Regions from separate parts of the Exiguobacterium sp. FSL W8-0210 genome, predicted to be linked through region 1. Evidence: predicted binding sites of a transcription regulator. Region 1 holds the regulator's gene; each other region holds the start of a gene.
What was found. The regulator LexA, encoded in region 1, represses DNA repair genes until DNA is damaged. The targets are predictions, from matches to a motif close to CGAACATATGTTCG.
Positions count from the first base shown of each region.

Region 2: MKY22_RS17200 (YolD-like family protein) is a predicted target of LexA. The motif match lies at 7,260-7,273, and genes of this name have one in related genera.
Region 3: uvrB (excinuclease ABC subunit UvrB) is a predicted target of LexA. The motif match lies at 9,521-9,534, and genes of this name have one in related genera.

Region 1 is NZ_JBBOUK010000001.1:1,154,314-1,165,429, forward strand. It holds gene dhaM (dihydroxyacetone kinase phosphoryl donor subunit DhaM) at 1-244, shown strand, start outside; gene MKY22_RS05935 (hypothetical protein) at 332-652, opposite strand; gene glpK (glycerol kinase GlpK) at 731-2,233, opposite strand; gene MKY22_RS05945 (MIP/aquaporin family protein) at 2,277-2,978, opposite strand; gene MKY22_RS05950 (metal-binding protein) at 3,165-3,635, opposite strand; gene lexA (transcriptional repressor LexA) at 3,667-4,281, opposite strand; gene yneA (cell division suppressor protein YneA) at 4,493-4,780, shown strand; gene MKY22_RS05965 (YneB family resolvase-like protein) at 4,826-5,479, shown strand; gene MKY22_RS05970 (DUF896 domain-containing protein) at 5,593-5,829, shown strand; gene tkt (transketolase) at 6,104-8,074, shown strand; gene MKY22_RS05980 (YneF family protein) at 8,197-8,427, shown strand; gene MKY22_RS05985 (ABC transporter transmembrane domain-containing protein) at 8,548-10,299, shown strand; gene MKY22_RS05990 (ABC transporter ATP-binding protein) at 10,296-11,116, shown strand, end outside.
Region 2 is NZ_JBBOUK010000004.1:27,955-39,070, reverse strand. It holds gene MKY22_RS17240 (hypothetical protein) at 1-456, shown strand, start outside; gene MKY22_RS17235 (primase C-terminal domain-containing protein) at 511-2,043, opposite strand; gene MKY22_RS17230 (hypothetical protein) at 2,436-3,335, opposite strand; gene MKY22_RS17225 (DUF7014 domain-containing protein) at 3,485-4,477, opposite strand; gene MKY22_RS17220 (hypothetical protein) at 4,474-4,749, opposite strand; gene MKY22_RS17215 (ParA family protein) at 4,762-5,562, opposite strand; gene MKY22_RS17210 (recombinase family protein) at 5,565-6,128, opposite strand; gene MKY22_RS17205 (hypothetical protein) at 6,407-6,841, shown strand; gene MKY22_RS17200 (YolD-like family protein) at 6,896-7,240, opposite strand; gene MKY22_RS17195 (Fic/DOC family protein) at 7,396-8,067, opposite strand; gene MKY22_RS17190 (hypothetical protein) at 8,082-8,279, opposite strand; gene MKY22_RS17185 (hypothetical protein) at 8,348-8,857, opposite strand; gene MKY22_RS17180 (lysozyme family protein) at 8,857-10,485, opposite strand; gene MKY22_RS17175 (hypothetical protein) at 10,536-10,928, opposite strand; gene MKY22_RS17170 (hypothetical protein) at 11,063-11,116, opposite strand, start outside.
Region 3 is NZ_JBBOUK010000001.1:2,459,259-2,470,374, reverse strand. It holds gene prfB (peptide chain release factor 2) at 1-678, shown strand, start outside; gene MKY22_RS12905 (class I SAM-dependent methyltransferase) at 739-1,506, shown strand; gene MKY22_RS12900 (GNAT family N-acetyltransferase) at 1,506-2,009, shown strand; gene MKY22_RS12895 (YitT family protein) at 2,107-2,976, shown strand; gene cccB (cytochrome c551) at 3,091-3,462, shown strand; gene ftsE (cell division ATP-binding protein FtsE) at 3,657-4,343, shown strand; gene ftsX (permease-like cell division protein FtsX) at 4,333-5,232, shown strand; gene MKY22_RS12875 (M23 family metallopeptidase) at 5,273-6,676, shown strand; gene MKY22_RS12870 (S41 family peptidase) at 6,771-8,195, shown strand; gene MKY22_RS12865 (PDZ domain-containing protein) at 8,218-9,381, shown strand; gene uvrB (excinuclease ABC subunit UvrB) at 9,588-11,116, shown strand, end outside.

The DNA.
Region 1 (11,116 bases):
AACAGACGCGACACGAATCGAAGAAACACTGAATACACTAGACGACGATGGAGTCGTCTTAACGGATATCGGTTCTGCGACGATGAACACGGAATTAGCACTTGAATTATACAGTGGCGAACGGACGGTACGTTTTATCGACGCACCACTCGTCGAAGGTGCTTTTCTAGCAGCTGTTTTAAGTGGACAGTCGAAATCCGTCGATGAGATTGAAGACGGATTAAAAAATGAGTTTGGCAAATAAGTAATAAATCCCCCATCGCGAATAGGCGAGGGGGATTTATTTCAATTACTTCTATTCATATTAAAACTTGGTAGAGAGTCTCATGAATCAAAACGACTGGAGCCATTTTTCTAACCACTCTCTAGGCAAATGAATTGTAGCTAAATCAATGGTCTGTAATTCATTTAGAGTATAACTGTTAGCAAGATACATATCCCATTGTGCATCGATATCGTTTGCTACTTCAGTCGCTTGTTCACTTAATGGATAAGTTCCACGTCCGTCAGTTGCAAGATGATAGTAATCATTATGGTAGACGTCAATCATATACCGGTAACACCAATCTGCCAATTCTTCATGTGTGATGTTGCCATCTAGTGCGGCCAAAATGTGCTCTTTTAGCTGTTGATCAGAATAAATGGTATTCATGAGGCACCTCACGCTATATTTTCTATAAGATATCAAAAACCCGGTCCCTCTGTAAAAGGGATCGGGTTATTAATTAACTTATTTCGATGGTTTAAAGACCATTGTCGCTTCCACTGCTTTTTGCCATCCAGCATAGCGTTGTTCACGATCGTCTTCTTTCATCTCTGGTTTAAACTGATGATCGAGCTTCCATTGTTGTTTGATTTCCGCTTTATCTTTCCAGTAACCGACGGCTAATCCAGCAAGGTAGGCTGCACCGAGTGCTGTCGTTTCGTTGATTTCTGGACGATCGACAGGAACGCCGAGGATGTCCGATTGGAACTGCATCAAGAAGTTATTGGCTACAGCACCACCGTCGACACGAAGTGTTTTCAGTTCGATTCCAGAATCTTGTTCCATTGCTGTCAATACGTCGCGTGTTTGGTAAGCAAGTGATTCAAGCGTTGCCCGAACGAAGTGCTCCTTATCAGTTCCGCGTGTTAATCCGAAGATTGCTCCACGAACATCTGAATCCCAGTACGGCGCGCCGAGACCAACGAAGGCAGGAACGACGTAGACGCCGTCTGTTGAGTCGACTTTCGTTGCGTAACCTTCTGAATCTTTCGCGTGTTTCAACATACGGAGTCCATCACGGAGCCACTGAATCGCAGAACCAGCGACGAAGATAGAACCCTCAAGCGCATATTCGACTTTTCCATCAACGCCCCAAGCAATCGTCGTCAGGAGTCCATGGTCAGAAGAAACGGCTTTCTCACCCGTGTTCATGAGCATGAAACAACCAGTACCGTATGTGTTTTTCCCTTCACCCGCTTCAAAGCATGTTTGACCGAAGAGTGCGGCTTGTTGGTCACCAGCGATCCCGGCGATTGGCACTTCGTAACCGAAGAAGTGATACGGTACCGTTTTGTCGTAGACTTCACTCGACTGACGAACTTCTGGCAACATCGAAGCAGGAACACCGAGGATATCGAGTAACTCTTCATCCCATTTTTGTTCGTAGATGTTATACATCAATGTTCGTGAAGCGTTCGTGTAATCCGTGATATGCGTTTTTCCACCAGACAGTTTCCAAACGAGCCACGTATCGATCGTACCGAAGAGTAATTCACCGTTCTCTGCTTGCTCACGCGCACCTTCGACATTATCAAGGATCCATTTGACTTTCGTACCAGAGAAGTAGGCATCAATCAGAAGTCCTGTTTTATCACGGAACTTCTGGTTCAAGCCTTGTTCTTTTAAGTCGTCACAGATACCAGACGTTTGACGCGATTGCCAAACGAGTGCGTGATAAACCGGTTTACCTGTTTCTTTGTTCCAGACGACTGTCGTTTCACGTTGGTTCGTGATTCCGATTCCGGCGATTTGCTCAGGTTTGATATCTGCAGTTCCGAGTGCTTCTGCCATGACAGCAAGAATTGAACCCCAGATTTCGTTTGCATCATGCTCGACCCAGCCTGGTTGTGGGAAGTATTGCTTGAATTCCCGTTGTGCCGAGTTGACGATTTTCCCGTCGTGATCGAAGATGATCGCACGTGAGCTTGTCGTACCTTGGTCGAGTGCTAGGATATACTTGTTTTCCATTTCGAAATCCCCCTTGAGCGGTATGTGTTAGTGAGACGTGATCTTAGTAGATCAATTGATAGATGAACACGGCAAGCGCTCCACCGATGATTGGACCGACGACTGGAATCCATGAGTAGCCCCAGTCAGATGAACCTTTATTCGGAATCGGTAGGATAGCGTGTGCGATACGCGGTCCAAGGTCACGGGCCGGGTTGATGGCATATCCTGTTGTACCACCAAGTGATAGACCGATGACGACGACGAGTAAACCGACGATAAGTGGTTTTAAGCCGTCACCGAATGTCGTTAAACCGAGCGCCAAGATACCGAAGACGAGAACGAATGTCCCGATGATTTCAGAAATCAAGTTCGACGGCGTATGGCGAATCGCTGGACCTGTTGCGAACACACCGAGTTTTGCAGCTTGATCATCAGTCGCTTCAAAATGTTTCATGTAATGAAGCCAAACGAGAATGGCGCCGATGAAAGCTCCGACAAGTTGTCCGGCAATATAGACAGGAACGTCTGCCCACGGTAAATCAGAGTTTAAAGCAAGTGCAATTGTTAAAGCAGGGTTCAAGTGCGCTCCACTCTCAGCAGCGACGAATGCTCCTGTCATGACGGCAAGACCCCAAGCGAACGTGATGACAATCCATCCGCTGTTTTCGGACTTCGTCTTTCTCAAGACGACACCGGCGACGACACCATCCCCGAGCAGAATGAGGATCATCGTACCGATCATTTCTAGTACAAAGTTATTCATGCAAAACCCCTCCCTTTGGATTAAAGCAAATAATGGTCTTTCTACTTTAAATTACTCCGATTTGATAACGTTTTCAATACATATAATTGAAATATAGGAATGGAAATTTTTTATTTTAATGTTTAAAGATACGAAAAATTGGATAGGAAAACACCTCGTCTTGCCTGCAAGCAAGCAAAAGAGGTGTTAACGACGACGCTTTTTTCTTTTTTTAGGTCGAAACCAACTACTGGAATAATCTAGTAGGATATGAATTGTACTCGCCACCATGATACCAATGACAAAAGCGGGTAGGGAAGCAAACCAGGAATCGATGGTCTCTGACGCGATGACTTGAAAATACAAGCTGAGAAATAATAAGGGAATCACAAGTGCAGCACTATAAAGGAGTCGAATGACATCCCCAATGATCAATCCGTGTGACCAGATCGAGCGGTGGGGCATGATCTTCACATAAGGCATCCACAGGACTCGAAATGGTCCAAAGCGATAATACGGTTCTGACTTTAAATCGAGGTCAGGTGACAACCAAAGCGTACCGACAGCGATACCGATGGCAGTCGGTAACCAATCGGTTTGTTGCGTTGCGACCGAATACGCAACGTAACCCGTCAGTGCGACGGTATTGACGGTATCATGTACATTTCCTGAAGGCATGAAAAAAGACCAGTCGTAACTGGTCCCTCCGTCAATGAATCGTCCGATACACGCCGATTACCTTACCAAGAATGGAGACATTATCGAAATACATCGGATCCATCGAGTCATTTTCTGGTTGTAGACGTACCTGTTGATCTTCTAAGAAGAACCGTTTCACCGTCGCTTCGCTATCTTCGGTCATAGCTACGACGATTTCTCCGTTTTCTGCTGTGTTTTGTTGGCGTACGATGACACGATCGCCGTCAAGAATACCTGCGTTAATCATCGATTCACCATCGATCGTCAACATGAAGACCGTTTCGTTTCCTACATAATGTGCAGGAAGCGGGAATTGTTCTTCGATGTTTTCAATCGCTGTAATCGGAAGACCAGCTGTGACTTTCCCGATGACGGGAACATGAACGATGGCTTCCGTGATTTCTTCAGGCTTATCAAGCAATATCTCAATCGCACGTGGTTTCGTCGGGTCACGGCGAATCATTCCCCGTTTCTCGAGTCGATCCAAATGACCGTGTACCGTCGAGCTAGACGCGAGTCCGACTGCTTCTCCGATTTCACGAACTGATGGTGGATACCCCTTCAGTTTCACTTCAGAGACGATGTAGTCGAGAATCTCTTGTTGGCGCTTAGACATTTTCCGCATACGAATTGCCACCTCTTTCTGGATTGAAGTTTGAAATGTAAGAATATATGTTTCTAGATTCACTATAACATAGAACAAATGAGCGTACAAACAATTGTTCGATATTTTGTGTTGACCGAACACGGGTTCTGTGTTTATTATGAGTTATGCGAACAATTGTTCCGAGAACATTTATTCTGACTCATTCATTTCATATTTGGAGGGATTCATGATGATTCATACGATTCGTACTCATGCTTTTTCAATTCTCTTCTATGCATTAAGTATTGCTTTCGTGATCTTTTTACTCACACCACGCCCGGATGAAAAAGTGGCGCAACTAATGACAGCTTCCGTTACGGTCGATGAGAACGCTACAGTCGAACAAATTGCTGAAGTCTACAATGACGGTTCGATGTCAGATGAGGAATACGTCAACTGGTTGATTAAAAATAATGATGTCGAGACAAAACATGTCATCTCAAAAAGCAAAATCGTTGTACCAATCGCACAACAATGACAAAATGGAAAAGTTGTGAAAGAACGAACAGGGATGTGAGGTACGATGAAGGTCGTGATTTATTGTCGAGTATCGACCGAAAAAGAAGCACAAGATAGTTCGATTGAACGCCAACGGATGGAGCTTTCGAAGGTTGCTTCTCAAAAGGGATTTGATGTCGTGGACATCGTCTCTGAAAAAGAGAGTGGATATGATGTCGATCGGGAAGGGATGCTGACGGTTCTTGATCATGTGACACGTGACGCGGTAGATGCGGTCCTCGTGACGGATGATACACGGATTGGTCGTGGGAATGCAAAAATCGCTATTTTGCATACATTCAAAAAACATGGGGTCCGCTTGATGACGCTTGATTCAGATGGAGAATATCAACTTGCGGATGCAGAAGCGATGGTCCTTGAGATCGTCTCACTCGTGGAAGAATACCAACGGAAACTGCATAATGCAAAAATCGCCCGTGGCATGCGGCGAGCAGTCGAACAAGGTTTTCGCCCGGAACGAAATCTCAATCGTCAAGGAGAGAACGCAGGACGTAGTCGAAAAGACGTACCGATCGAAGAAATTGTACGTCTTCGAGAACTCGGATTGACGTTTTCTGATATCGCCATCACCTTGCGGGGGATGGGGCATGATATTTCAAAAGCAACGGTCAATCGTCGATATCTTGAATACCGCGAACTGACACCTAGCCCGGAATGAGAAGCAAGTAACCCGTCGACTGACGCGGTTAACTTGCTTTTTTTTATAAGCTCTTTTACAGTAAGAATACAATTGAACAACTCAAGTTTGAGTCATAAAGAAAGAGGGATTCCATGTTATCACAAGAACAATTAGATCGAATCAATGCATTAGCGAATAAATCAAAAGTCGAGCCGTTATCAGAAGCGGAAACGGCAGAGCAAAAAGAATTACGTGCAGCGTATCTCGCAGCATTCCGTGGATCGTTCAAAAACCAACTCATGGGCATGAAAATCGTCGATGAAGAAGGAACGGACGTAACACCAGAGAAATTGAAACAAGCACAAGAAGAAGAACGGAATAAACAATAATCGTTTGTTCCTTCTATAGAAGAAAGAGGTTTCGCGTTAAGCGGACCTCTTTTTTGTTTAGCGCTGTTAGATGAGGAAACATTGCACGATAGCAATACATCTTAATAACGATCTTTCATCAATTCATGCATCCTGTATGAGTCGATAGAACGGCTATAGATAGCGCATTCATTTTAATGTGACATACTATTTAGAAAAGTTGTATCACATTTAAGAGTGTGCTAAAATGAGTAGGAATTTGTGAAAAAGAGAGAGGATGATTGTTTTGACGAACATGACGACAGTAGAACAATTAGCAATTAATACGATTCGTACCTTATCGATTGATGCCGTACAAAAGGCGAATTCGGGTCACCCAGGTATGCCAATGGGAGCAGCGCCGATGGCATTCTCGCTTTGGGCGGATCATATGAACCACAACCCTAAAAATCCAGAATGGTTCAACCGCGACCGTTTTGTACTTTCAGCCGGACACGGTTCGATGCTTCTCTACTCACTCCTCCACCTATCGGGATATGATCTATCAATGGATGATCTTAAATCATTCCGTCAATGGGGATCAAAAACACCAGGTCACCCGGAATACCGTCACACGGCTGGTGTAGATGCGACAACAGGTCCACTTGGTCAAGGGATTGCAATGGCAGTTGGTATGGCGATGGCAGAACGTCATCTTGAAGCAAAATACAACCGTGACGATCTCAACGTCGTCGATCACTTCACATACGGAATTTGTGGAGATGGAGACTTAATGGAAGGTGTCTCAGCTGAGGCGGCTTCACTCGCAGGTCACCTTGGTCTCGGGAAATTGGTCGTATTGTACGATTCAAACGATATCTCACTTGACGGCGATCTCGATAAATCATTCTCTGAAAACGTCCAGAAGCGCTTCGAAGCGTACAACTGGCAAGTCATTCGCGTAGAAGACGGAACGGATATCGATTCGATTTCGAAAGCGATCGCGGCGGCACAAGCAGAGACGACAAAACCAACGTTGATCGAAGTCAAGACAGTCATCGGCTTCGGTTCACCGAACAAGTCAGGGAAATCGGCTTCTCACGGTGCACCACTCGGTGAAGCGGAAATCAAATTAACGAAAGCAAGCTACGTTTGGGATCACGAAGAGTTCTACGTGCCTGAAGAAGTTAAGTCATTGTTTGACGAGCGGATCGTCCAACGTGGTGCTTCTGCAGAAGACGCATGGAACGAGACGATGAAACAATACGAAGCAGCGCATCCAGAATTGCATGCTGAACTCGTTCGCGCAATCGCAAACGAATTGCCAAGCAACTGGGAAGCAGATCTTCCGACATACGACTTGTCATCGAAAAAAGCGACACGCCAAACGAGTGGTGAAGTCTTGAATGGTCTCGCGAAGAACGTTCCGACATTGTTTGGTGGTTCAGCTGACCTTGCAGGATCGAACAACACGATGCTCAAAGGCGAAGCAGACTTCGATATCGACCCAAGCGGTCGTAACATCTGGTTCGGAGTACGTGAATTCGCAATGGCTGCGGCTGTCAACGGTATGGCGCTTCACGGTGGCGTCATTCCTTACGGCGCGACATTCTTCGTCTTCTCGGATTACCTCCGTCCAGCAGTTCGTCTTGCAGCATTAATGGGGCTTCCATCTATCTTCGTCTTGACGCATGACTCAATCGCTGTTGGTGAAGATGGTCCAACACACGAGCCAGTCGAACACTTGATGAGTTTCCGTGCAATGCCTAACGTTACAGTTTACCGCCCAGCAGACGGAAAAGAGACGATTGCTGCATGGAAAACAGCGGTTCAAGCAAAAGACAAACCGACACTTCTCGTCTTGACACGTCAAGGTCTTCCAGAGCTTGAAGGCACGACGACAGAAGGCGCTGAAAAAGGCGGTTATGTCATCGCTGGTGACGTCACGAAAGCAGACACGCTCTTGCTCGGTACAGGTTCAGAAGTTCATCTTCTTGTCGAAGCACAAAAAGAACTTGGTGAATCAGCAGCTGTCGTTTCGCTTCCATCATGGGAAGTATTCGAAGCACAGTCAGCAGAGTACAAAGAATCAGTTCTTCCGAAACACATCACGAAACGTGTCGCGATCGAAGCAGGCGCTTCGCTCGGTTGGTACAAATATGTAGGAACAGAAGGACAAGTCATCGGAATCGATCGTTTCGGCGCATCTGCTCCTGGAGACTTCCTCTTGAAAGAATACGGCATGTCTGTTGAGAACGTTTTAGCGACAGTCAAGCAACTCGGATAATCACTTCCGGAAAACGGGTCCGATCTTACGTCGGGCTCGTTTTTCATCTATTATCATCTATGCAAACAATTGGAATTATAGTATAGTAAAAAGCGACGTTTTAAGTTAGAGGAGGAAGCAACTTGGCTACATGGATTTGGATTTTAATTGCCCTTCTTTGCTTGGTAGCAGGTGTCGCCCTTGGTTTCTATATCGCTCGTCGATACATGATGAACTACTTGGAGCAAAACCCACCAATCAACGAAGATATGATTAAGACATTGATGATGCAAATGGGTCAAAAGCCATCACAAAAGAAAGTCAACCAAGTGATGCGTTCAATGAGTGGTTCAATGAAATCACCTAAAAAATAAGCTGTACGAGAGGGGACCAAATGGTCTCCTTTTTGTTTGCTATTTTTTAGAAAGAGAACTAATCTAAAATGTGAGACTATTTCAAATAATCATAGGATTTAAAAAAGGGGGGAGACTTGAATGGGAGTCTTCAGGAAACTCGGTTGGTTTTTCCGACGAGAATGGAAAGCATATAGTCTTGGGGTCGTCTGCTTGATATTTGTAGCAGCGTTAGAACTCATTCCACCGAAGATCATCGGGACGACAGTCAATGGTCTAAGTGAGGGGAGCTTGACGAAGAATGATTTGATTCGTCTCGCAGGTACATTGTTGCTCATCGGGGTCGCGACGTATTTCATTCGTTATTTTTGGCGTTTTCATATCTTTGGGGCATCGATTCGTCTCGGTCGATTGTTACGCAGTCAACTGTATGGTCATTTTTCAGATTTGGATCAATCGTTCTATAAGAAATATCGGAGCGGGGATTTGATGGCGCATGCGACGAACGACGTACAGGCGGTATCGATGACAGCAGGTGCCGGTATTCTAACGCTCGTCGACTCGGTGACGATGGGGAGCTTCGTCATCATCACGATGGTCACGACGATTAGTTGGAAATTGACGCTCGTATCACTTCTACCGATGCCACTGATGGTCTATTTGACGTCACGCTACGGTAAGATGTTACATTCCCGTTTTCATGACGCGCAAGAAGCGTTCTCTGATTTGAACGATAAGGTCGCGGAGAGCATCAGTGGTATCCGTGTCTTAAAAGCAACAGGGGAAGTCGAATCCGACGTGCAGACGTTTACCGATCTGTCTGATGACGTCGTTCAAAAGAATCGTCGTGTGGCGAAAATTGATGCACTGTTTGATCCGACGATTTTTGGATTAGTCGGTCTATCGTATATCATCGCGGTCGGCTATGGCGCCTACTTGTTACGACAAGGCGAAATCCGGATTGGTGATATCGTTTCCTTCACTACATATCTTGGTTTATTGACGTGGCCAATGCTCGCCTTCGGTTGGTTGTTCAACATCGTTGAACGGGGTCGTGCTTCCTATGACCGGATCGAACGGATGCTTGCGATCGAACCAGAAATTAAAGATGCGAAGGAAGCAGCAACGAGTGTCTCATCATCAGAACTTCATGTCGGGATTAAACGATTCATCTATGACACGCAACCGGTCCTTCAAGAGATCGATGTGACGTTGAAGCCCGGTAAATCGCTTGGAATCGTCGGGAAGACGGGTGCCGGGAAATCGACGTTCGTTCGCTTATTGTCTCGCGAATACGACGTCAAACAAGGCGCCATCACGATTGGTGGACGAGACATCAAACAATTGACGCGTGATACCGTCCGTCGTCAAGTAGCGATCGTTCCACAGGATCATTTCTTATTCTCCGCGTCGATTGCTGATAATATTGCCTTTGCCAAACCGGAGGCATCAATGGAAGACATCATGGAAGCAGCGCGGATCGCAGCGGTTCATGATGATATTCTTGGGTTTAAGGAAGGGTACGCGACGATGGTCGGGGAGCGTGGGGTGACGTTATCCGGCGGTCAAAAACAACGGATCTCGATTGCCCGGGCATTACTAGCAGACTGTCCGATTTTAGTGCTCGATGATGCCTTGTCTGCAGTCGATGCTAAAACCGAGGAAGCGATCATCCATCACTTCCGCACAGCGGATCACGATCAGGCACAAATCATCGTTGCCCATCGCCTGTCGGCTGTGTCGCATACCGATGAGATCATCGTCCTTGAAGACGGTCGGATCATCGAACGAGGCACGCATGAGCAGTTACTCGCTCATGACGGTTGGTATAAAGAGACGTACGATCGCCAGCAACTAGAATCACTTGTCGAACAAGGAGGGCGTTCCGAATGAATCATGATATCAATGAAAAAGCCGTCCTGAAACGATTGCTTGATTTCGTCAAACCGTTCAAAAAGCAGGTCAGCATCGCCTTCATCCTGCTGTTCATTACGACAGCGGCAAAACTCGGGGGACCGTATCTCGTCAAGATTTTCATTGATGAATACGTCGCACCGGGGACGTATCCGGTGCAGGAAGTCGCACTTTTGTTTACAGCGTACTTGTTACTGCATACGACAGGGATCATCGTTGATTACTTGCAGGCGTTCGAATTCCAAAAGATTGCCTTGCAAGTCATTCAACGCTTACGCATTGATGTGTTCCGGCACGTCATGCACTTACGGCTTGCCTATTTTGACCGGACGCCTGCTGGAGTGCTCGTATCCCGGATCACGAACGATACGGAAGCGATCAAGGAGCTCTACATCGGTGTCCTGTCGACATTCGTGCAAAGCGGCGTTCAGTTGATTGGAACATATATCTTCCTTTATCTACTAGAGCCGCGACTCGCGACGATTGCATTACTGTTGTTACCATTGTTTTATTTCATCATTTGGATTTACCGAAAGTATTCGACGAAGTATTACGCGGAAGTCCGCGATTTACTATCGAAAATCAATGCCCAACTGAACGAATCCATCAACGGTATGGCGATCATTCAACAATTCCGCCAAGAAAAACGCTTGATGGCAGAGTTCGAGGAGACGAACGTCGCCCACCAGAATGGCCGTTATAAGAACTTGAAGCTCGATAGTTGGTTACTGCGACCAATCATTGAACTGTTACTCGCCATTTCAATTGCGACACTCGTAACGTATTTCGGTGTCCT
Region 2 (11,116 bases), on a different contig from region 1:
ACCGTTTTAAAATGGTTTGTACAAGACTATTTTCCAAACATCAATAATCCTAATCTATTAGATCATTATTATCACCAGAGAATTATAACTATAAGATTTGACAGTATACTTAGCTCCTTGGGAACCGTTAAAGTACATTTACCAGAACGATTCAAAGATCTTAATAACAAAAGTAAATCAGACTTAAACTATATTCTTGAGAAATACGGATCTGATTCCAATATAAAATTAAAAGAGTATCGAAACACTCTCCATTACAACTTAAATGGTCCTAACTTTACAGACTTGTTTTTCACAAACAGTGAAAGCATATTAGACGACCAAATACTTTTACAGGATATGAATCATCTAACAGAGGCTATTGATTCATTTGTTGATACTGAAGAAATCAAAAATGAAATCGACTGGCAAAAGATACTGGGATCAATGATAAAACACTTCAGTAAACCATCTTAATCCTTCTTAATCCTTACAATATTTCAATCACCATACTCGTTGAAAAACACCTATTTATTCGTCCAACCACCATAGTCCAGGTCCTGGCAAACAACCACTTGTATAAATCAAGGTCAAAACAGACAGGCGGGATACGGTACCTAAGTGTTTTGGCAATTGACACATTAATTTTGAAGAATATTCTTTTGTCTTTTCTAATGCACATAATGCATTATACGTACCTCTAAGTAATTGAATCTTCTGCTTCTGTTTGGAGATCTCCAGCATGAAGTCCTGGGTCCGATAAATAACGAATCCAGCATATCTACCTTTCATTACATTACCTTTTAAATCTCTTTTTTTACGGATAATGAATTTAGATTTAGAGACTTTCTTAAAAGCACGAGTCAAACTTTTGACTTGTGCTTTTTCATGATTCATTTCTTCTGCAAGTTGTGAGGCACTAATCGACAGACTGCCCCCCTCCCCAACGGGCAACCTTTTTTCAAGGTGATCAATAGTGCGTTCTACAAGCTCTTCTATTTTTTCATAGGCACGTTCTTCTTTAGACTTTTTGTGCTTATAGTAACCACGTAACTGTGGACGCACGCCACAAATCATTTCAACCACATCTGGTCTTACAAAGTAATCTTTCTTATATGCACTTTTTACGGCTTTCTCAAGTCGTCTGTTACCCATAGGATAGGTAGCTTTTACATTTCGCTCTTTCAGCATTATAAGAGTATCCTCGAGCTCATATCCGTCTCTCTTAGCCATGACACTTAATTCAAAAGCTGCCATGTTTCGAGTTCCTTTTTCGTCCATATTCCAAAGAGCACGTCCTGCCTTGCTAGTTAACCATGATCCATTGACTGATGCATTACCACGCTTTAGACCTAATTCTTGAAACCACTCAGTAGCTTCGCTTTTAGACCAAACGTTTTCCTTTTCAAAGTACATAATTGTTTCTTCTCTTGGAAAGCGAGCCCATCCAAAAAGTGAGTTGTTCAAGTCAATTTGTAAGCCTTGTTCATACAAAGAAGAACGTAATGCTTCTCCAATAGCTTTTGCGTATTGAACAGCAGCAGCTGAACCGTACCACGCTTCATTATCTGCGAACACAACAAAAAATTGTACTCCCTTTGGAGTTTTTAAAATCAATGCCGGTTTACACGGGATTCCTGCTACTTCGAAAGCAAACAGGATTTGTTGTACTGATGTTTTTTGATCGATATCAAAACAATATGTTCTAACCCGTCTTAAGTTTTCATCAGCAATGTCAGATGGCTTTACGGCCTTATAATATGTATTTGGAGTAAAATGGGTTACTCCAGTATGACTATTGTTATGGTAATGCAAAACACCCTGTATACTTCGAGCAATATCTTGACCTCCTAAAGAGAGGTCAAAAATACTTTCTTTACTATAAGCAACCCGGATACTTCCTTGAGTCTTCAACTCGAAATCACACTTTTGTTTGATTGATCTCGGTACATTATTGGCATAGTTGTCATATAATCCAATTCCACGACCGAAAATAGTCTCTAAAACTTTTTGTTCTAAATACGAATGCTGTCTTACAGGACTTTTAGAAAGACTCGAGTTCATCAGACTTCTCCTCCAACTAGTAAGAAGAGCACACAAAAAGGGTATGCTGTTCCCGTTGATTTTTAGTAAAAGCAACAGAGAACATGCACACCCGTATATTGGAGGTCACGCTTTTTATACTTATAACCTTGTCAGACATGTTTAAGCATGCTAATATGAGGTCATAAGTATGTTAATTAGAACAGCAAATTCATCTCCCGTCCGGCCAAAGACAATTGAGTGGGTATGCATGTTCTCTGAGGACTTGAATCTATGATTCAGGTCCTTTTCCTTTATTCGATTTTAGTTTTTATATATTATCAAGCGTTTCATTTTTAATTTTCTTTGTAAAAAATATTCCATAATTACTCGCATTACATTAACAATACTCGGAAAAGCTATATAGGACAAGGTTATTTTTCGCTAGTTTTTTTAGTTGTGTATTCTACTTCTGATTCATGCCCTGGATAAACTAATTCTTCTTTGCCAGTCGGATACATAGTTTGACCCCCTTCTAATTCATATACTTCCATAACTTCATTAACAATTTCTTTTGATTCATTCCATCCTACAAGATCAACAGAGCGTTCAATTGCTTTATGCATTAGTAATTTCACCTCTCTAATTTTACTCATAGTGTCTTCTTCGGTGTATTTAACGTACTGCCTAAATACATCACATAAAATTTTAATTCGATTCTTTGATTCATCATTCCCAAACAATCGAATGGATTGTTCTCCAATATATTCATCAGTATCTATGTCTAAAACAAGCTGTAATTGATGCTTTTCATCTGACCAATGGTTGTATAACTCGTATTCTCTTAAGCTTTCTAACGGCTTATAAAGACCTTCATCTATAAACCGTATGATCTCGTCTTTTCTACGTACAAAGGTTCCATTAGAATTTACCGTTGTAGTTTGTTTTTTTATGGCAACATCCAGTAACTCCAATATGTCTTTCGGTACATAATACATACGTTTTTTTAATTCTTTTTGCCCTTTAGGTTCTAAGACTGTAAGAAGATATTCGATGATTGTAGATCTATTAGCATTCAAACCCATCTGTTTTAAGCTGTCACAAAGATCATCAATTTCTTTACTCTGAAATTCAGTTAAAGTTAACAACTTAATTTCTTTTTCTACGTCGTTTTTGTCACTCATTTTATTGTCACGAATGTATTTGATTAATTCAGCTTTATCTAATCCTTTATCCAACACTTCTCGAAGTTGCTTACTACCTTGTCGTCCAAACTTTTTCGCCTGGAAAGCTCTATTAACAGATTTTGATACATAAAAATTATAGCGTTTCATACAATCACCTCTCTTACTATGATTAATTATATCACAAATACCTACAAAATAAACAACGAAAAATAAAATCCTTTACTATTAGCAATAGCATTAGTGCTAGCTTTCTTTTAAAATAAAAAAGGAAGAAAGGATATAACCCTTTCTTCCTTTCATCCATATGTTCTGATCAAAAACAGTATATTTGCTGCTGCAGTATGCAATGCAAATTCACAGTGTCTTATATGCGTTTCTTTGATTTTTGATCCTTGACCATGACCTGTATGACTGTTCCTAAGGTTTGATAACACCTGAAGGGTGTCTTTTAAGCTTTTAAAAGCTAACGATTCAAAACCTTCGAGATCACTATTCTTGCTTATAGTATGAATTAACACAGAAGCTGTCGCTTTTTCTAACGTAGGTACTGATTGACGAGGATTTGGATTTACTAGTTGCCAGTTATTTTTTTCGATAATTATCTTCATGGTACTTTCAAAAGCATTACTTGCGTTGTGAATAGATCCTTTGAAATCGTTCTCTTTGAATTTGTCAAATGCTTGTAACATTTCGCTATTTGCTCCATCGTAGATAGGTTCTGATAATAAATAAAGAGCTGGCCGGACTACACCTTTATGGACGACCTCATTTCCTTTATGAATAATATTATTATTTATTAATTCGTAACCTATACCATTAGTTCTGATTAATTCATTAATCATTTGATCTACTATTTTAGAGGATTGATCTACATATAACTCATTAACCCAATAAGATATCAATTCGATTAAATCTAAAATCAATAAATAATCAGTAGCGTCAGCATAGATGAGTAGAGTATAAAATTCTAATTCGTCGTCAGATAAATAAGAGTATAGGTAACTAAACTCATTGTCGATAGTTATTCTCTCAAGAGTCGTTTTAGGAAGTAAATTATGATAAGACAGGACTCCACGTCTTTGCTTTATATTGCGCATTGCGTTGTAAAAGACAGTATCGCGATCTGGATATCCCGCTTTACTTTCTAAATCGTTTAAGAGAGTATTCATTTGATGAAAGATTTGTACTCTTACTTTTTCTGATATTTCATCATACTTTAATACATCGTGTGCTGTGGGGAAATTTCTTTCTGAATATAATTCTTTACCTGTTAAACCTTTATAACTCATAAATAACCCTCTCTTTTAAATAATTCTCTTAAGGCGAGGTTTACAGTAGCAGACTTTACTCCTCGTTGTCCTCTTTGTTGAAGACTATTTAAAACCTTCGATAAGTCTTCTTCTATATAAAATCCTGTGTACACTGTATTACTTCTTTTTGCGTGCAAAATTTCTTTAAGAGCACTATTATTTACATTTTCACTATTGTTATTGCTAGTGTTATCAAATGGATCATTAGCAACTTCATTAAAACCCTTTAGCTTTCTTTCTTTATTACTCATTTCATAGTCTCCTTATCCAAGCTTCAATTCTTTTAATAATTCATTGTATATTTTTGCTCCTTTGGAAGTAGGAGCTGCTAAAGACAAAGGTCTCTGATCAAAACCAACACTAGATGCAAACTCGATTGTTGTCGGTATAAATGTTTTAGTGACCTTTATTTTCGAGTTCATTGCGTAATCTTGTAAAAGTTCCATAATCCCTCTATGTAAAAGTGTTCTTTGATTTACTAGCGTAGGGACAATTGCTCGGACACGTAACTCAGGATTCATTTGACTCTTAAAATCATTTACTATCTTCAAGGTTTTTTGCAATGATCGCATAGCATATTTTTCGGGTTGGAACGGAATAATCATATCCTGGCACGCCACTAAAATGTTTCCTTGTATTAAACCGAAACTTGTTGGTGTATCGATTAATACATAATCGTAGTCCATCTTAATTTTTTCAATAACTTCTTTGAGCAATGAAAATCGCTTTTGTGTAGGAAATTGCCTTGCATCTAACAATACATCGAATTCAAATGAGAGCATACCATCATTTGTAACCAGAAGATCGATATTTTTATCAACACTGACTAACGCTTTTTTAGGGTCTACCCCTTTAATGAGTGCATCATATAAAGAAAACTCCACATCTTCTTCTAACAGATCTGGGTTTTGACCAAACGTTACAGCCACATCTGATTGTATGTCCATATCCACAATTAAGACCTTTTTATCTATTAAAGAGAGTTGACCAGCAAGGTTTGTCGTCATGGATGTTTTCAACACCCCACCCTTATTACTTATGACTGCAATTACTTCTCCAGGCATCATTACACCTCATACTTCCTCAGCTTTTTTTGACGGTACTTATAGAACGTAGGTGGTTTCAGTGGCAAGACATCACAAATATCTTTTACAGTCATTCCAGCTTCAAACATCATGTTAGCCTTATCAATGACTGATTGCTCAATTGGCTTTCTACCACCAACTCTTCCTCTACTTCTTGCTGCAGCTAATCCTGCTTTAGTTCGCTCAATGGTTAATTCCCTCTCCATTTCTGCAAGACCTGCCATAATCGTGAAATACAGCTTACCGGCTGGTGTGTTGGTATCAACACCTAAAGTAATTATCTTTAGTCCAATACCGTTTTCTTCTAACCACTCTGATAACTCGAGTAACTTTTTAGTTTGACGACCTAAGCGATCTAATTTCCAAACGACTAAAGTATCTCCAGGACGTAAATAATTTAAACAAGCTTCAAACTCTGGGCGATCTTTTACTGAACTCTTCTTTTCTTCAAAAATCTTTTCACAACCAGCTGCTTTAACTGCATCAAGCTGCAGTTCTAAATTTTGTTCAATGGTCGATACTCTGACATATCCGATGTTCGCCATCAAGACACCTCCTGTTTTTTTGTTTGCTCGAGCAAACAATAATCTCGTAGCGAGGGTTTTTTTATATAAAACGTTAAATCTTATCGATAAATAGATATTGATTAATATACGAGAAAATATAACACTTTCCTGCTTATTATACTAAATTTATTAGCATGTTGGTTTTTTATATTAAACGACCGTTTGGTATAAAAAATCGACAAAAGACATGTCTGACTATTTTGAACTTAAATTATAGTATAATTGCATTCAGAATAAAAAAACTTTGGAGGTATTATATGTCTACTAAATCTATTTACATTAATCAATTAATTAATGCGAAAGTTGCTGTCACAGAGTTTAATGGAGATCAAGATTCTGATTACTTAACTTACATCACTTCAAATGCAATGGTTGTAGGAAAAAAATTAAGTGTTAACCCTTTAGTATTTGAAAGTCTCGATAAGATCGAAGAGGCATTGGATCATCGTCGAAGCGAAGAAGTCCCTGTTAGTTTTATAGATATAGCTGCAGGATTATATAACTTTGAAACTGCCGAAGAAAAGAAAGATGTTGCAAATGAGATTCCGTGTATTACTTTAGAAGATGTTCAAGTATTGACTTCACAAAATAAAGTTTTGAATTTATCTCATTTTGTACTATTTATTGATCAAATTGTTGGTGTAATCCCAACGAAGGTTGATTTGATTACTATTCAACAATCAAAGTTCTAAAGATACATTTAGTTAGTCAAAAGATCTCCTATTGATAGGAGATCTTTTGACTTTTTATATATCACTTAATAACTCTATTCCAACAATCTTTTCAAAATCTATTTTCCCTGTACTAGTGTTACTTCCAATTAGCCTTACACAACGTTCAACGTCATCTATCCGTTGTATATATCCTTTACAAGACTTCATATCACCAGAAGTACTATCATAATACGTTATCTTTATTTGATTGCCGTTAATTAACGCTTCGTTGATTGCTTCCTCATAAACAAACATCATTTGCTCATCCATCTCTGGCATCGGAATCTTTTGCTTTTCTTTATAGTACTCATATAATAATGCTTTATGCTCTGGCATAAGAAATGGTATCCACTTTAAGTTACCTCGATCTTTATACATGTCGCGCCTCCTCTAAATAAGAATATATGTTCTTATAATAACCTTTTTTCATTGGTTAAAACGCTTCTTTGATTTTTTCAACAAAAAAAGGGCTAAGTCATTTACTTCAAAAGAAGTTTTGATTTAGCCTTTTGTCTTTAACTCTATTTTTTAGTTCATCTTTCTAGATCGTAGTTGTTTCTAGTTACATTTGTTGAAGTGATACTTTTACTATTTATATGTGGTTGCTCAGACTTACCTTTAAAGTACTTGGTTTCAATTACCTCTTCGAATACTTTCTTTAAAGGTCTTCCAGTTCCATTAACTGACTCAATTGTTACCTCGAGTAATTTTTTTGAGTCTACTTTTTCTAACTGGAGAGAGTATCCCAGTTTATCTGCTACCTTTTCAATAAATATTCTTTGTGTACGTCCGTTCCCCTCCCTAAACGGGTGGATCATGTTCAATTCACCATAATAATAAGCTAGCTTTTCACTTATGTTATTGGCCGTAATAGACTTCGACGTGATATCTCTATTTAATTTTGTAACTAAATCTTCTAGTGCAGCTGGTACATATAGAGCATTGGCAAACATTGTTTTTCCTTTAACGATATTCACCGTTCTATATTCGCCGGCCCAATCATATACACCCTCAAACAAGTTTTTATGAATCTTTTTTATTAAAGCAGCATCCAGCTTTAAATTCGGTGTGGCTATCAATTCGTTTTGTAACTTGATCCATCCACGAATTGTAGACCTCTTTTCTAGAATCTCTAGTTTTTTTGGATCCGTTTCACCGAACTTATTCTTCAATACACCATCTCGAGAATAAGGATCTGTACTCAATTCATTCCCTCCCCTTACGTATTAGAAGATAGTTCTTTTAATTTTTCATCATAGTAAGCATCAATTTCTTCAGTAGGATCTAATCCTAATAACAACATTTCTTTAATCTTCTTTACTAGATCTTCTTCTATAGGCAATCCTTCAGCTGCAGAAGAAGCTAAAAAACCTGGTAATAGCTCAAGCATTTTATCGGCATTTTGGAGTTTTTTCATGTATATCTCCTCCTTGTTTTATAGTTTAATTATATCATAAATAACTATAAAACACGATTATTTATTGCTTAATCCGTAACTATTTTAGTGATTATTAGCCCTTTATCATTGTATAAAAGCTTTACCTCATACACTTTTTCTTTAGCCGTAGTGAATTCAAATAAAGCTTCAGTATTACTCTCAATCTCTTTTATTTGTTTTATCTTATACTCCTTTACAAATCCATATGGTTTCACCTTATCCATAATTAATTGATCCATCTCTTCTGGGCTCTCTCCATTTGGGCCTTCAATTACCTCAGGTGATCCCTTTACCCCAAAGGCTTCAGGTGAGAAGTAGCTAAATAAAGAATATCCATCTACAACCGATTTACCGAACTCTTCAGCCCTACTCTTTACGTTCACTTTAGGAAGTTCATGTAAAAATGTAGAGAGAGGCTCTTGAGAGTTATTATTAGCAGTCTCAACCTCCTGTTTTTCATGTCTTATTTCACCAATTTTTACTGCAGCTGTAATGATCAAGGTGGTCGTAACTATAAACGTACCGATTAAAATTAAAATAAATCGTTTGTACCCCATCAAAACAGCCCCTTTACTACTAGTTCTGGATTAATTGCATTCTTTTTATCGACAGTCCAGGCTGGAGAATGTACCTCAAAGTGTAAGTGTGGGAAAGTGGACCATGGTACTCCAGGCGTATTCCCTACCATTCCAATCTTTTGTCCTTGCTTGACACTCATCCCTGTTTTAACTAACGGCGTGTAAGCTAGATGAGCATACACCGACTCAAAACTTTTACCTTTCACCTTGTGCTTGATATATACAACATTTCCGTAAGAAGATGAGTATTCTGCTCTAGTTACTTTGCCTGCAGCAATCGAATAGATCCCAATCTTCCCTTCATCTGCCCAAGAATGAACGTTCAAATCAACACCTGCGTGCCATGCTGGCGATCTAAATTGATGCCAGGTACCTTTAGTGTAAGTATCTTTTGGCATAGGTGAAATGAAATCACCCTTACCTACAATGAAATCTCCACCCATCGAATCGCATGATGCTTTACCAGGGTTGTTATAATACTTCAACACCATCATGGCATGTTGAGGTGTTCCGTGTACCCCATCACCGCATCCTAATTGAGAGGGGTGTGACGAACACCAGTACTTAGAAAACTCTTGTGCTTTTTCTAGTGTATATTTGTTTCCGTGTGACTTAATCCAGGGTAAGAAAGCGCCACCGAAATTATAGGTTTGAACAGCGATCATCATGTCGCCTCCAGCCTTTTGTATCGATGCTTTCCACTCTTGTACACCTGCCTGGATTGAGTATTCAGCATTTTGAATACCATTAGGTCCTTTAGGATATCGCGTATTATATGGACCTTCTGAAGCTTGCATTGGATCCGTTCCCATTCCTGAACTTTCTTGTTGCATCATAGCCATAAGCCATCCTGTATATTGTTCTACGCCATATTTCTTTGCATATTTTTCAATAAGGGACTTGTAGCCTTTCACGTTGTCTGTGACACCTTTAGCACTTCCTCCAGGAGCCACGTCACCAATACAAAGACCAATCCCTCCTGATACTGATTGAAGATCAGGATACATCTCCATGAGCATCCCACTATCAAGAATACGCTTGACGTCTCTTTTCATCACTTTAGTAAACTTCGCAAGATTCATAGCTTCGTCAATTCCATGTGAAGACATCGATACTCTATATGTTGATTTAGCACCAATTTCTCTTAGCGATTCTGCTATGTTCTTCGTGCTCCCACCACTACTTTTTATAAAAGATAAAATTTGATTCTTACCTTTGTAGTTCTTTTTAGATATAACCTTTTCTACAGTTCCTCCGCCTTTAATGCACTCGCCTTTCTTATTTTTCTTTTCACATTTGACATTCTCTATCTTTAATTTTTCTACGCTCAACTCAATAAAATACAATGCTGCTTCTTCTGGATCTCCCTTATCTAGATCATTATCAAAACGCACCATGTCAAATGCAATGAGTTCTTGCCAATCTATACCGAATTCACTAGCTACATTCGCGTATTCTTTTACCTTGTCTTCTTCTCCTCCTGGCATAAAGCCCGTAAAGACAAGAAAAGGCACAGTAAGAATAATCGCTAAGATTACACCTACTGCGCCCGCTAGCTCCTTCCAATGCTTAACTGCAAAAGAAGCTAGTTTAATTTTTAGCATCATAAAGTCGTCTCCTCAGCTAATTATTAAGCTGCAGGTTTAGAAGTAAAGATTTACTGTTCAGTATCAGAATCACTTTCTACATAAAATACCCAATCATTTAGTCGAAAGAATTCTTTTTCTTGTTCAGTAAATTGAGTGGAAAAGTATATCCAAGCAAACAACTCGATCAATTCAGCCTGTTTCAAGCCAAAATGCTTTGCATATACTTTCATTTCATCAAAAACGCCATCCTTAAAATCATGTCCCATTCGTTCTTTTCGTACACCGGTTGTTGGTGGGGCAATTATTTTATGATTTCGTTCCTTGATTTCTTTAACCACTCCAAGACCGTTATCAAAAATTTCATTCCATCCCATTTCCTTTTCTTTTAACTTGCTTAAGCCTCTAAGGTAATGGATAGGTAGGATTACTTCATTGCGTACCGCAAATGTTTTAAATGGCATATAGCATCCCTGTTCTTTCTAAAGATTTTCTTCGTGTACAGGTTATGAAGAAGAAGACTTTTCTAACTTCATAATGTCACAAAGTGATATAAAGATGCAATACGAACCAATAATTGGTAGTTGGAAATGCGTCTTTATATGGCTTTAGAAGTCACCACATATTTATTCCATTCTGTTGGAATAGAACC
Region 3 (11,116 bases), 1.3 Mb from region 1:
GACTGGGCATCAATGTTACTGCGTATGTACCAACGTTTCTGCGACAAGCAGGGTTGGAAAGTCGAAACGATGGACTACCAACCGGGTGATGAAGCAGGTGTCAAATCGGTCACGCTCCGTATTCAAGGGCACAATGCCTATGGATACTTAAAAGCCGAAAAAGGGATCCATCGTCTTGTCCGGATTTCACCGTTTGACTCGTCAGGCCGTCGTCATACATCATTCGTCTCGTGTGACGTCATGCCAGAATTCAACGATGACATCGACATCGAAGTCCGCACGGAAGACTTGCGGATCGATACGTACCGTGCTTCTGGTGCCGGTGGTCAGCACATCAATACGACGGACTCCGCTGTCCGGATCACCCACGTTCCGACAGGCGTCGTCGTCTCCTGTCAACAAGAACGGTCGCAGATCAAAAACCGTGAAGCGGCGATGAAGATGTTGAAAGCGAAACTCTACCAACGCGAAATCGAAGAGCAACAAAAGAAACTCGACGAGATCCGTGGTGAAAAATCGGATATCGCATGGGGTAGCCAAATCCGTTCGTACGTCTTCCACCCATACAGCATGGTCAAGGATCACCGGACGAACTATGAAGTCGGGAATACGCAAGGAGCAATGGATGGTGACATCATGGGCTTCATCGATGCGTACCTCCGTCTCATGAATATGTAAGACAACCAACCAGTCGGACGATGTTCGACTGGTTTTTTGACCGTCAAAGGGGGAACAGTCATGCAGGAGCAAAGTCGGATCAACAAACAAGCGTGGGAGTACCGGGCGTATGAATTTTGGGAGAAACGCGACGGAACACCGGCGGAATATGCTGCGATCATCAAACAAGATCCCGCCGCATGTTTGAAGAAACATCGTCATCATTTCGAAGAAGTCGCCGGGAAGACGATCGCGAACATCTGTGGTTCGAACGGACGCAAGGCGGTGCCGTTAGCGTTACTCGGGGCGGACGTCACGGTGTTTGATATCTCAGAGGAGAATGCCAAGTATGCGCTTGAACTGGCGCACCATGCTGAGACATCAATCCACTATGTCGTCGGCGATCTTTATGCGATCGATCTTGAACGATATCGTGATACGTTTGATCTCCTTTACTTAGAAGGTGGCATTTTGCATTATTTTGCTGATCTCGAGCGTTTTCTGCAGATTCTGTTTACAATCTTGCGACCCGGTGGACAGTTGATCCTCAGTGATTTTCACCCGGTCGGACGCTGGATTGATGCGGATTTGACGTATCGACCGTGTTATTTCGATCAAGCGTTACAAGCGGGTGATTTGGCGTACAAGACGCACTTTACGGACTCGGAACAAACCGATTTTCCGGACGTCTCCGTCCGTTATTTTACGCTGAGCGAGATCTTAAACGGCGTCATCGCGACACGTTTCACATTAGAACGGTTCGACGAGCATCGTGGCTGGAACGGTGAGAATATCCCGTCCGAGTTCACGCTTTTCGCAACGAAACCACTCGAAGGGAGCAACAGCTAATGATTATTCGTAAAGAAGGCTTCAAGGACGCAACGGGAATCCGGCTCGTCCATGAAGCGGCATTCGAACAACCAAACGAAGCGAATCTCGTTGATGCGTTACGCGAGGAGGAAGCCGCGCAACCAGTCTTCGGTCGCGTCGCCGTGACTGATAAAGGAGAAATCGTTGGTCATGTCCTGTTGAGCCGGATCCATATCGATGACATCCCATCGCTTGCCTTAGCGCCGGTCGGTGTCCTGCCCGCTTGGCAGCGAAAGGGTATCGGCTCTGAATTAATCCGTCAAGTGATCGAGGATGCGCGTGACGCCGGGGAATCACACATCGTCGTCCTCGGTCACGACAGCTATTATCCACAGTTCGGCTTTGGACGGGCGATTGACTACGGTATCAAGCCGCCGTTCCCCGTTCCGCCGGAGGTCTTTCTCGTTCTTGCACTCGAACGGAATGGATTACGTGGCGTTAGCGGTATCGTTCGCTACAGTCCAGCCTTTAGTGCGGTATAAAGGGAACACTGTGAGTTGTTCCGCCTGTCTAGTCGTTGTCTGACTTTTCCGCTAAAATGAAACACGAGAATCAATTGATAAGGGGAAATGGAATGTCATGACATCGACACGTCAGGAAGTCGTGCGCGATTATGCGTATTTGTTAATCGGGTCCTTGTTCGTCGCAAGTGCCTTTAGTTTATTTTTAGCACCGAACCAACTCGCCTCGGGAGGGGTCAGTGGCTTATCGATCGTCTTGAACGATTTGTTCGGAATCTCGCCAGGATTGTTCCAACTCGTCGCGAACGTCGTCTTGCTTGCGATCGGTTGGATGATCCTCGGGATGGGCTTTGGGGTCAAATCACTCGTCGGGTCGATCTTCTTACCGGTCGTCATCCTCGTATATGAGCGGTTCGATGTTCCGGCTGCGACGATGAATCCGATGCTTGCTGCAATCTTCGGTGGTGCCGGGGTCGGAATCGGACTCGGTCTGATCTTCAGGGGACGAGCGTCGACCGGGGGAATGGATTTGATTGCGCAAATCTTGCATCGCTTCACGAAGTTGCCGCTCCATCTCTGTATTGCCTTGCTCGACGGAACGATCGTCATCAGTGCGGCGACGATCTTCTCGCTCGAGATCGGATTGTATGCGCTCGTCGCCTTGTTCATCACGATCAAGATGATCGACGTCGTCCAGCTCGGGATCACGAACGACAAGCTCGCCTATATCATCTCTGATCAGCGGGAGGCGTTAGTGAAGGAAATCTTCGAGACGCTCGATCGTGGGGCGACGGAGATCGAGGCAGCAGGTGCGTTCACACGAACACGGAAACCGATGCTGATGGTCGTCGTCCGTCAAGGGGAGATCACGACGCTCAAAGAGATCGTCAAACACATCGACCCGTCAGCGTTTCTCGTCGTCAGTGAAGCCCATGAAGTACTGGGACTTGGTTTTACGGACGACAAACGCTACCGGAATGTGCCGTAATTGTTCCGTACTCGTGAAGTTTTTGTGAAATCACGCTTAACTCTTCCGGATAACGGTTATACTCTAACTAGGTCAGAAGCGTTTACTTAGATACTTACAGAGGGGGATATCCGGATGAAGCTGAAAAACTTGTTACTCGCGTTAGGATTAGGGACGACACTTGCGCTCGCAGCATGTGGTGGTAGTGACGATTCAAGCTCTAGCGATTCGTCAAGCACGAAGGAAGAGTCGACGATGAACGATGATTCGTCGAAGACGGAAACAGCTGTTGATGCGGAAAAAATTTTCGCGAACAACTGTGCATCGTGTCACGGGAACAACCTTGAAGGAAATGTCGGACCGAACCTGACGAAGGTCGGCTCGAAGTATTCTTCAGAAGAAATCCAGGAAATCATCAAAAACGGGAAAGGGCAAATGCCTGCTGGAATCCTCAAAGAGGATGAAGAAATCGTTGCCGTTGCTGACTGGCTCGCGGAGAAAAAGTAATTATGGGATATGATGGGGTACGAGATGACACACACGACATGTGTTCGTCATTCGTGCCTCTTTTTTGTGGTATAATCGCCTGAAATGACATTTGATTGTAATGTGCGTTCAATTTTGTCCCTGTTATAATGGTGGTCGGTAGGTTTTTGGACCTATCCATTCAGCATCAGTAAATAAGTAAGGATGTGAAGTACGTGATCAAGATGCAACGAATCAGTAAGATTTATCCGAACGGCGTCACGGCACTCCGTGAGGTCGATTTGACGATCAATCAAGGCGAATTCGTCTATATCGTCGGTCCGTCGGGTGCGGGTAAATCAACATTCATGAAAATGATGTACCGCGAAGAGAAACCAACGAGCGGTTCATTTTTATTTAAAGGAATCGAAGTCGGTAAGCTGAAGAATCGTCAAATCCCCGAACTTCGTCGCCAAATCGGCGTCATCTTCCAAGATTTCAAACTACTCCCGTCATTGACGGTTTATGAAAATGTCGCCTTCGCGCTAGAAGTCGTAGGAGAAGACAAATCACAAATTCGGAAGAAAGTCCTCGAGGTCCTCGATCTCGTAAAGCTCAAACATAAAGAGCGTAACTATCCGGACGAATTATCTGGGGGCGAACAACAACGGATCTCGATCGCGAGAGCCATCGTCAATCGTCCGTCACTCGTCATCGCCGATGAGCCGACTGGGAACCTGGACCCGGATACAGCATGGGAGATCATGGAAGTATTCGAAGAAATTTATCGCCGTGGGACAACGGTCGTAATGGCGACACACAACCGAGACATCGTTAACAAGATGCGTCATCGTGTCTTAGCGATCGACGGAGGAAAAATCGTCCGAGACGAAGAGAAAGGAATGTACGGCTATGAAGTTTAATGGATTCCGTCATTTACGGGAAGGGGCAAAAGGTCTCGTCCGGAACGGCTGGATGACATTCGCTTCTGTCAGTGCTGTTACCGTCACTTTACTTCTCGTAGGAATATTCGCAATGCTCATGTTCAACGTCAACAAGATTTCCGATAACGTCGAAAAAGACGTTGAAATTCAAGTGTTCGTCGAACGAGAAGCAGACCAGTCGAAGATTGATGCAGTGGGTGACTCCCTCAAGCAGATGCCGGGTGTCAACTCTGTTCGTTATAGTTCGAAAGAAGAAGAACTGGACCGCTTCAAGGAGCAACTTGGCGAAGGCTCACAAGCCTATCAGTCGGTTGAAAAGGATAATCCACTTCACGACCGATATATCGTCAAAGCTACCTCACCAAAAGAGACAGAAACACTTGCAAATTCCATCAAAAAAATGGAAAATGTAGATAGTGTCGAATATGGTAAGGACTATGTTAAAAAGATGTTTAACTTCCTTGAAGGAGTTCGGATCGGTGGAATCATCCTGATCGTCGGCTTGACATTCATGGCAATGTTCCTCATTTCGAACACAATCAAAGTCACGATCTTCTCCCGTCGCCGGGAAATCGAGATCATGCGCCTCGTCGGAGCGAAAAACGGATTCATCCGTGCACCGTTCTTCGTCGAAGGATTATTGATGGGCATATTAGGTGCCATCATCCCGATCGTCGTCGTCTACTTCGGTTACGAAGTCTCCTACAATGCGATCCAACCTCAACTGACCACTGTGAATGCGGGAATCTTCTCGCTGATTCCGCCAGGTGAACTGTCGGCACAAGTCGTCTTGATCCTGCTCGGACTCGGTGCATTCATCGGTGTATGGGGATCAACGACATCACTCGGTCGTTTCTTGAAGATTTAAATCAGTTACCCAAAAATAAAATAGAGGAGAGATGCTTCTCATGAAAGTCCGATTCTATTCTGCCGTCCTGAGCTTAGCTTTGATTGGAACTAGTGTGTCCGTTGATGCCACGTCGAAAGAAGATTTGCTGAAGGAACAACAGGAGGTCGAAAGCCGTCTGAAAGAGACGGAACGATCACAGAATCAGACATCAGAGAAGTTGATCTTGACGAAACAGGAGCGTAAGGAAGCCCGTGCGCAACTGAATGAAGTCAACAGCCGTTTGGATGATTTAGCGCTTAAGATAGCCGATCAACAAGCGGCTGTTGCTGCATCTAAAGAACAATTGCGTCTGACGGAAGCAGCGATTTCCGAGACGCTCAAGGAACTGCATCAACAAGAAGAGTTGCTTGGAAGCCGATTGCGTGCCGTCCAACAAAAAGGAGACGTCAAATACATCGAGGTCTTGCTCGACGCAAAAGACTTTGGTGATTTGATTTCGCGCTTCAGTACGGTCAGTGAGATCATCAAACAAGATGATCATGTCTTACAAGCTTACAAGGGGAACGTCAAACAACTGAGCGAACAACGGTCGGAACAAGCACTATTGCTTGAAAGCATGAAACGGGAACAACGGAAGTTGCTCGTGCTCCAGACACGAATCATTGCGGAATCTGAGCTCAAGCGAAAGCTCGTCGTCCAGTTGAACACGAAGGTCAAGGAACTGCAACAAGAGCAGTTCTCTAAAGCCGAGGAAGCAGAAATTCTCGCGGATCAGCGCCGTCTGATTCAAAACGAATTGATTGCCCTGCAAGAAGCCGAACGGAAAGCAAAAGAAGAAGCGAAACGGAAAGCGGAAGAAGTGGCGCGGGCAGCAGAAGCAAAACGTCAAGCGGAAGCGGCAGAAGCTGCTGAAGCTGCACGAGAGGAAGCGGCGCAGGAAAAGAAACAAGGAGAAGCACCGAAAGCAGAGACACCCAAAACAGAGACGTCGGTTCCTGAGACTGAGACGCCAAGTGCAACACCGGATACGAGTGTTGATGTCGACGTCAGTCGACCATTCCATTTACCAGTCAAAGGTTATGTGTCGTCACCATTTGGTCCGCGGAACAATCCATTGACAGGGAAACCGGAGTTGCATACGGGCATCGATCTCGTCAATGCGAAAGGAACCCCGATTCATGCGGCAGCTGGTGGGATCGTCCTCCGTGCTGGTAGTGCAACAGGTTACGGGAATGTCGTCATGGTGACGCATTTGATCGATGGACAGGTCTATACGACCGTCTATGCGCATCTTGACTCAATTAGTGTGTCGGCGGGGCAAACGGTCATGCCCGGTCAAACGGTCGGGACGCTTGGTTCAACCGGCTGGTCGACAGGACCGCATCTGCATTTCGAATTGCATAAGGGAGAGTGGGCGGTCGGACAACCGAATGCAGTAGACCCGGCACCGTACATCTTTTGACATCCCATAGAATACCGAAAAGATAGGGTAACCTATCTTTTTTTGCTATACTGAAAAAAATACTGCGTTTTTTAACGGAAGTGGGGAATCAAGCGTGAAAAAATCTACAACAGCAGTCATCGCGGTCAGTACCTTCGGGCTTGGTTTAGGGGCAGGCGCCGTCGGGATGCTAGCGGCTGGCGGAACGGATTCTGTCTCGACGTCATCGTCGTCGGCGAATGCGACGGGTGATTGGAAAAAAATCGACCAGGTCCGGCAGATGATCGAACAAAATTATCTAAAAGACGTGACAGATAAAGAGTTACTCGATGGTGCGTTATCTGGCATGACAGAAGTGCTTAACGATCCATATTCCGTTTATATGGATGAGTCGGAAACGGCATCGTTTAATACGAATCTGTCGTCTTCGTTTGAAGGGATCGGTGCGACGCTTGAACAAAAAGGTGAGTCGATCGTCATCGTCTCGCCGATCAAAGGATCACCTGCTGAAAAAGCTGGTATCAAACCAGGCGACGTCATCCTAGAAATCGATGGTAAGTCGACAAAAGGTCAAAAGACGGATCAAGCCGTTAAAAAAATTCGTGGTGAAAAAGGAACGAATGTCGTCCTGACGATTCAGCGTAGCGGACAAGACGCGATGGAGATCACGATTAAACGCGATACGATTCCAATCGAGACGGTCTATACGTCAACGGAGAATGTCAACGGCAAGAAGATTGGTGTCTTACAAGTAACACAGTTCTCGGAACCGACAGCAGAAGAGTTCGAGAAGGGGTTGACGAAACTCGAGAGTCAGAACATTGATGGACTCGTCATCGATGTGCGCGGAAATCCGGGTGGTCTTTTGACGGCTGTCTCGAAAATGATCGCTCCGTTCATTCCGAAAGACGTGCCGATTTATCAAGTCGAGAACAATAAAGGCGAGCGCCAGCAGGAATTCGGGAAGGCAGACGAGAAGAAACCATATAACATCGTCGTGCTCGAAGACGGCGGATCCGCTTCTGCGTCCGAGATCCTTGCAGCCGGACTGAAGGAAGGAGCTGGCGCCGAAGTCGTCGGTACGAAGTCGTTCGGTAAAGGCATCGTCCAAAGTGCGTATGATTTAAAGGACGGTAGTGATTTGAAGTTGACGACGAACAAATGGCTGACGCCGGACGGCAACTGGATCCACAAAAAAGGGGTCGAGCCAACGATCGAAGTCAAACAACCGGCGTACTTCAACGTTACGAAGATCCTGACTGATCAGAAGTCACTTGCAGTCGGTGATTATGGAAAATCAGTCGAGAACGCCCACCTTGTCCTCGAAGCGATCGGTTATGAGCCAAAAGGACAGGACGGCTATTTCGGTGACACGATGAAACAAGCTGTCGAGGCTTTGCAAAAGGACGCGAAACTTGACGTCACTGGAAAAATCGATCAGCAGACAGCGGGTGAGATGGAGACGCGTCTCCTGAAGAAACTCCAAGACGACAAAAATGACGTCCAGCGGAAAAAAGCACTCGAGGTCGCTGCACAATAATAAGGAATGGAAAGAGGTCTGAATGCGCGTGGAATTACTCGATGAAATTGGTTGGACCGCGATTAGTCTCATCGCCAGTCCGACCTTGTGGTTAGCACTCCTTGTCAGTTGGGTCATCGGCATCCGGCGTGTCAAACGGGAACGCGGACTGTTTCGCTCCCGGACACACGGTAAACGAAGCGATGTCCTCGAAACACTTTTACCTGGTCTACTCGTCGGTCTCGTCTTGTCCATCGTCAGCGGATGGCTCGGATTGACAGTGACACCGCAGTACTCTCTACTGTTGCTTGGACTTTCGAGCGTCTTGCTGTTGATTGGTGTCGTTCGTTTGAACCTGCCACTCTGGCCGATCGTCTTGCTTGGACTTGCCGGCTGGTTCCTAATGGATTCACGTCTTGATCCGGTTCGAACGGTTGAGCCGAAAATGATTTTATTGCTTGCGACGTTAACGCTCGTCGCGGAATGTCTCCTCGTCTGGTGGCGCGGAAAGCGACGCCTGTCACCGTCACTCGTCGTTTCGAAGCGTGGTCGCTTCATCGGTGGGCTGTCAGCGAATAAACTTTGGCTATTGCCTTTGCTCGTCTTTGTTCCGGGCGACGTGCTCGAGACGTGGTGGCCACGTTACAGCTTCCCGGAACTCGTTCCGGTCGTTCTCTGGTTACCGATCGGTTTCAGTTTCCTCTTCACGGGTAAGCTGCCGAAAGAATTGATGCGTCCGCTCGTTCAAGGACGTTTGATCACGAGTCTTGTTGCAGTTTTATTGACGGTTCTTGCGTACGTCACCGGTCAAGCTGAATGGCTCTACGGAATCGTCTTGTTGCTCGTCCTGCACATTTTGTTGCACCAGCGGGTCAAACGCTTGAACCGGGCGCAAACGCCGTTGTTCCTCAATGGAACGCGTGGTGCCGTTATCCTTGGAACGCTACCCGATAAACCGGCTGCTGAGATGGGCTTGATTCCAGGTGAAGCGATCTATAAGGTCAATGGTGAGAAGGTCGATTCGGAAGCATCGTTCTACGAAGCCATCCAAAAACACAAACCGTATCTGCGTCTTGAAGTCATGAACCATAACGGTGACATCCGGTTTGCGCAACGTGCCTTTTATGAACAAGATCATCATGAGCTCGGTATCCTCTTCGTCAACGAACCGGTCCACGGTCGGACGAAGGTACGCTCTTTGCATTAAACTAGTACATCCCTGTCACGGAACAGCCGTGACGGGGATTTTTTTGTCGGCAGAAAAATCGAAGATCAGCACTCGAAGCAAAAAGAAACTTTTGCATTTTCGAAAAAAGGGTAACTTCCTAAAAGGAGCACTTCATAATCGAATGTTTGTTCGTAAAGTGATACAATAGAAATAGATTTTTTAACGTGATGAGGGGGAAGCAAACGATGGATTTTGAACTCGTTTCACCATTTGAACCAGGCGGTGATCAACCGACGGCAATCGAAAAATTGGTGACTGGGCTAAAACAAGGCGAACGACATCAGACGTTGCTTGGGGCGACCGGTACCGGGAAGACGTTCACGGTCTCGAACGTCATCAAGGAAATCAAGAAACCGACGCTCGTCCTTGCCCACAACAAAACACTAGCGGGACAACTCTACTCGGAGTTCAAGGAATTCTTCCCGAACAATGCGGTCGAATACTTCGTTAGTTTTTATGATTATTATCAACCGGAAGCGTACGTCCCATCGACGGATACGTTCATTGAGAAGGACTCTTCGATCAACGATGAGATCGATAAGTTGCGTCACTCGGCAACGTCCGCCTTGTTCGAACGGGAAGACGTCTTGATCGTCGCGTCCGTTTCGTGTATCTATGGTCTCGGTAACCCGGAAGAGTACAACAACCACGTTTTGTCACTGCGTGTCGGCAATGAGATGGGGCGAAACGAGATGCTTCGTCGTCTAATCGACATTCAGTATGAGCGTAACGACATCGACTTCCAGCGCGGACGGTTCCGCGTCCGCGGAGACGTCGTCGAAATCTTCCCGGCGTCACGCGACGAACAGTGTGTCCGGGTCGAGTTCTTCGGTGACGAGATTGAACGGATCCGTGACATGGATCCGCTGACAGGTGAGATCGTCGCGGACCGCGAGCACATCTCGATCTTCCCGGCGTCCCACTTCGTGACGGGGGATACCCGTCTACAGAAAGCGATCGCGAACATCGAGAAGGAACTGGAAGAGCAGCTTGCGAAGTTACGTGAAGACAATCAGTTGCTTGAAGCGCAACGGCTCGAACAACGGACGAACTACGATCTTGAGATGATGCGGGAGATGGGCTATTGTTCCGGAATCGAGAACTACTCGCGTCACTTGAACTTGATGCCGGAAGGGGCAACACCGTATACATTGCTCGATTACTTCCCGAAGGACTTTTTACTCGTTGCCGATGAGTCACACGTCACATTGCCACAAATTCGCGGGATGTATAACGGGGACCAGGCACGGAAACAAGTCCTCGTCGATCACGGTTTCCGTCTTCCGTCGGCAAAAGACAACCGTCCGTTACGGTTCGAGGAGTTTGAGGAAAAAGTCAGTCAGGCGATTTATATCTCGGCGACACCAGGACCGTATGAACTCGAACATTCAAAAGAGATGGTCGAGCAAATCATCCGTCCGACCGGTCTTGTTGATCCAACGATCGAGATCCATCCGATCACAGGACAAATCGATTACTTGATGGATAACATCCGTGACCGGGTCGCGAAGAACGAACGTGTTCTCGTGACGACACTGACGAAGAAGATGGCAGAAGATTTGACCGATTACTTGAAAGAGAATGGTGTCAAGGTCAACTACATGCACTCGGAGATCAAGACGCTGGAACGGATTGAAATCATCCGTGACTTACGACTCGGGAAATACGATGTCCTCGTCGGGATCAACTTGTTACGAGAAGGACTGGATATTCC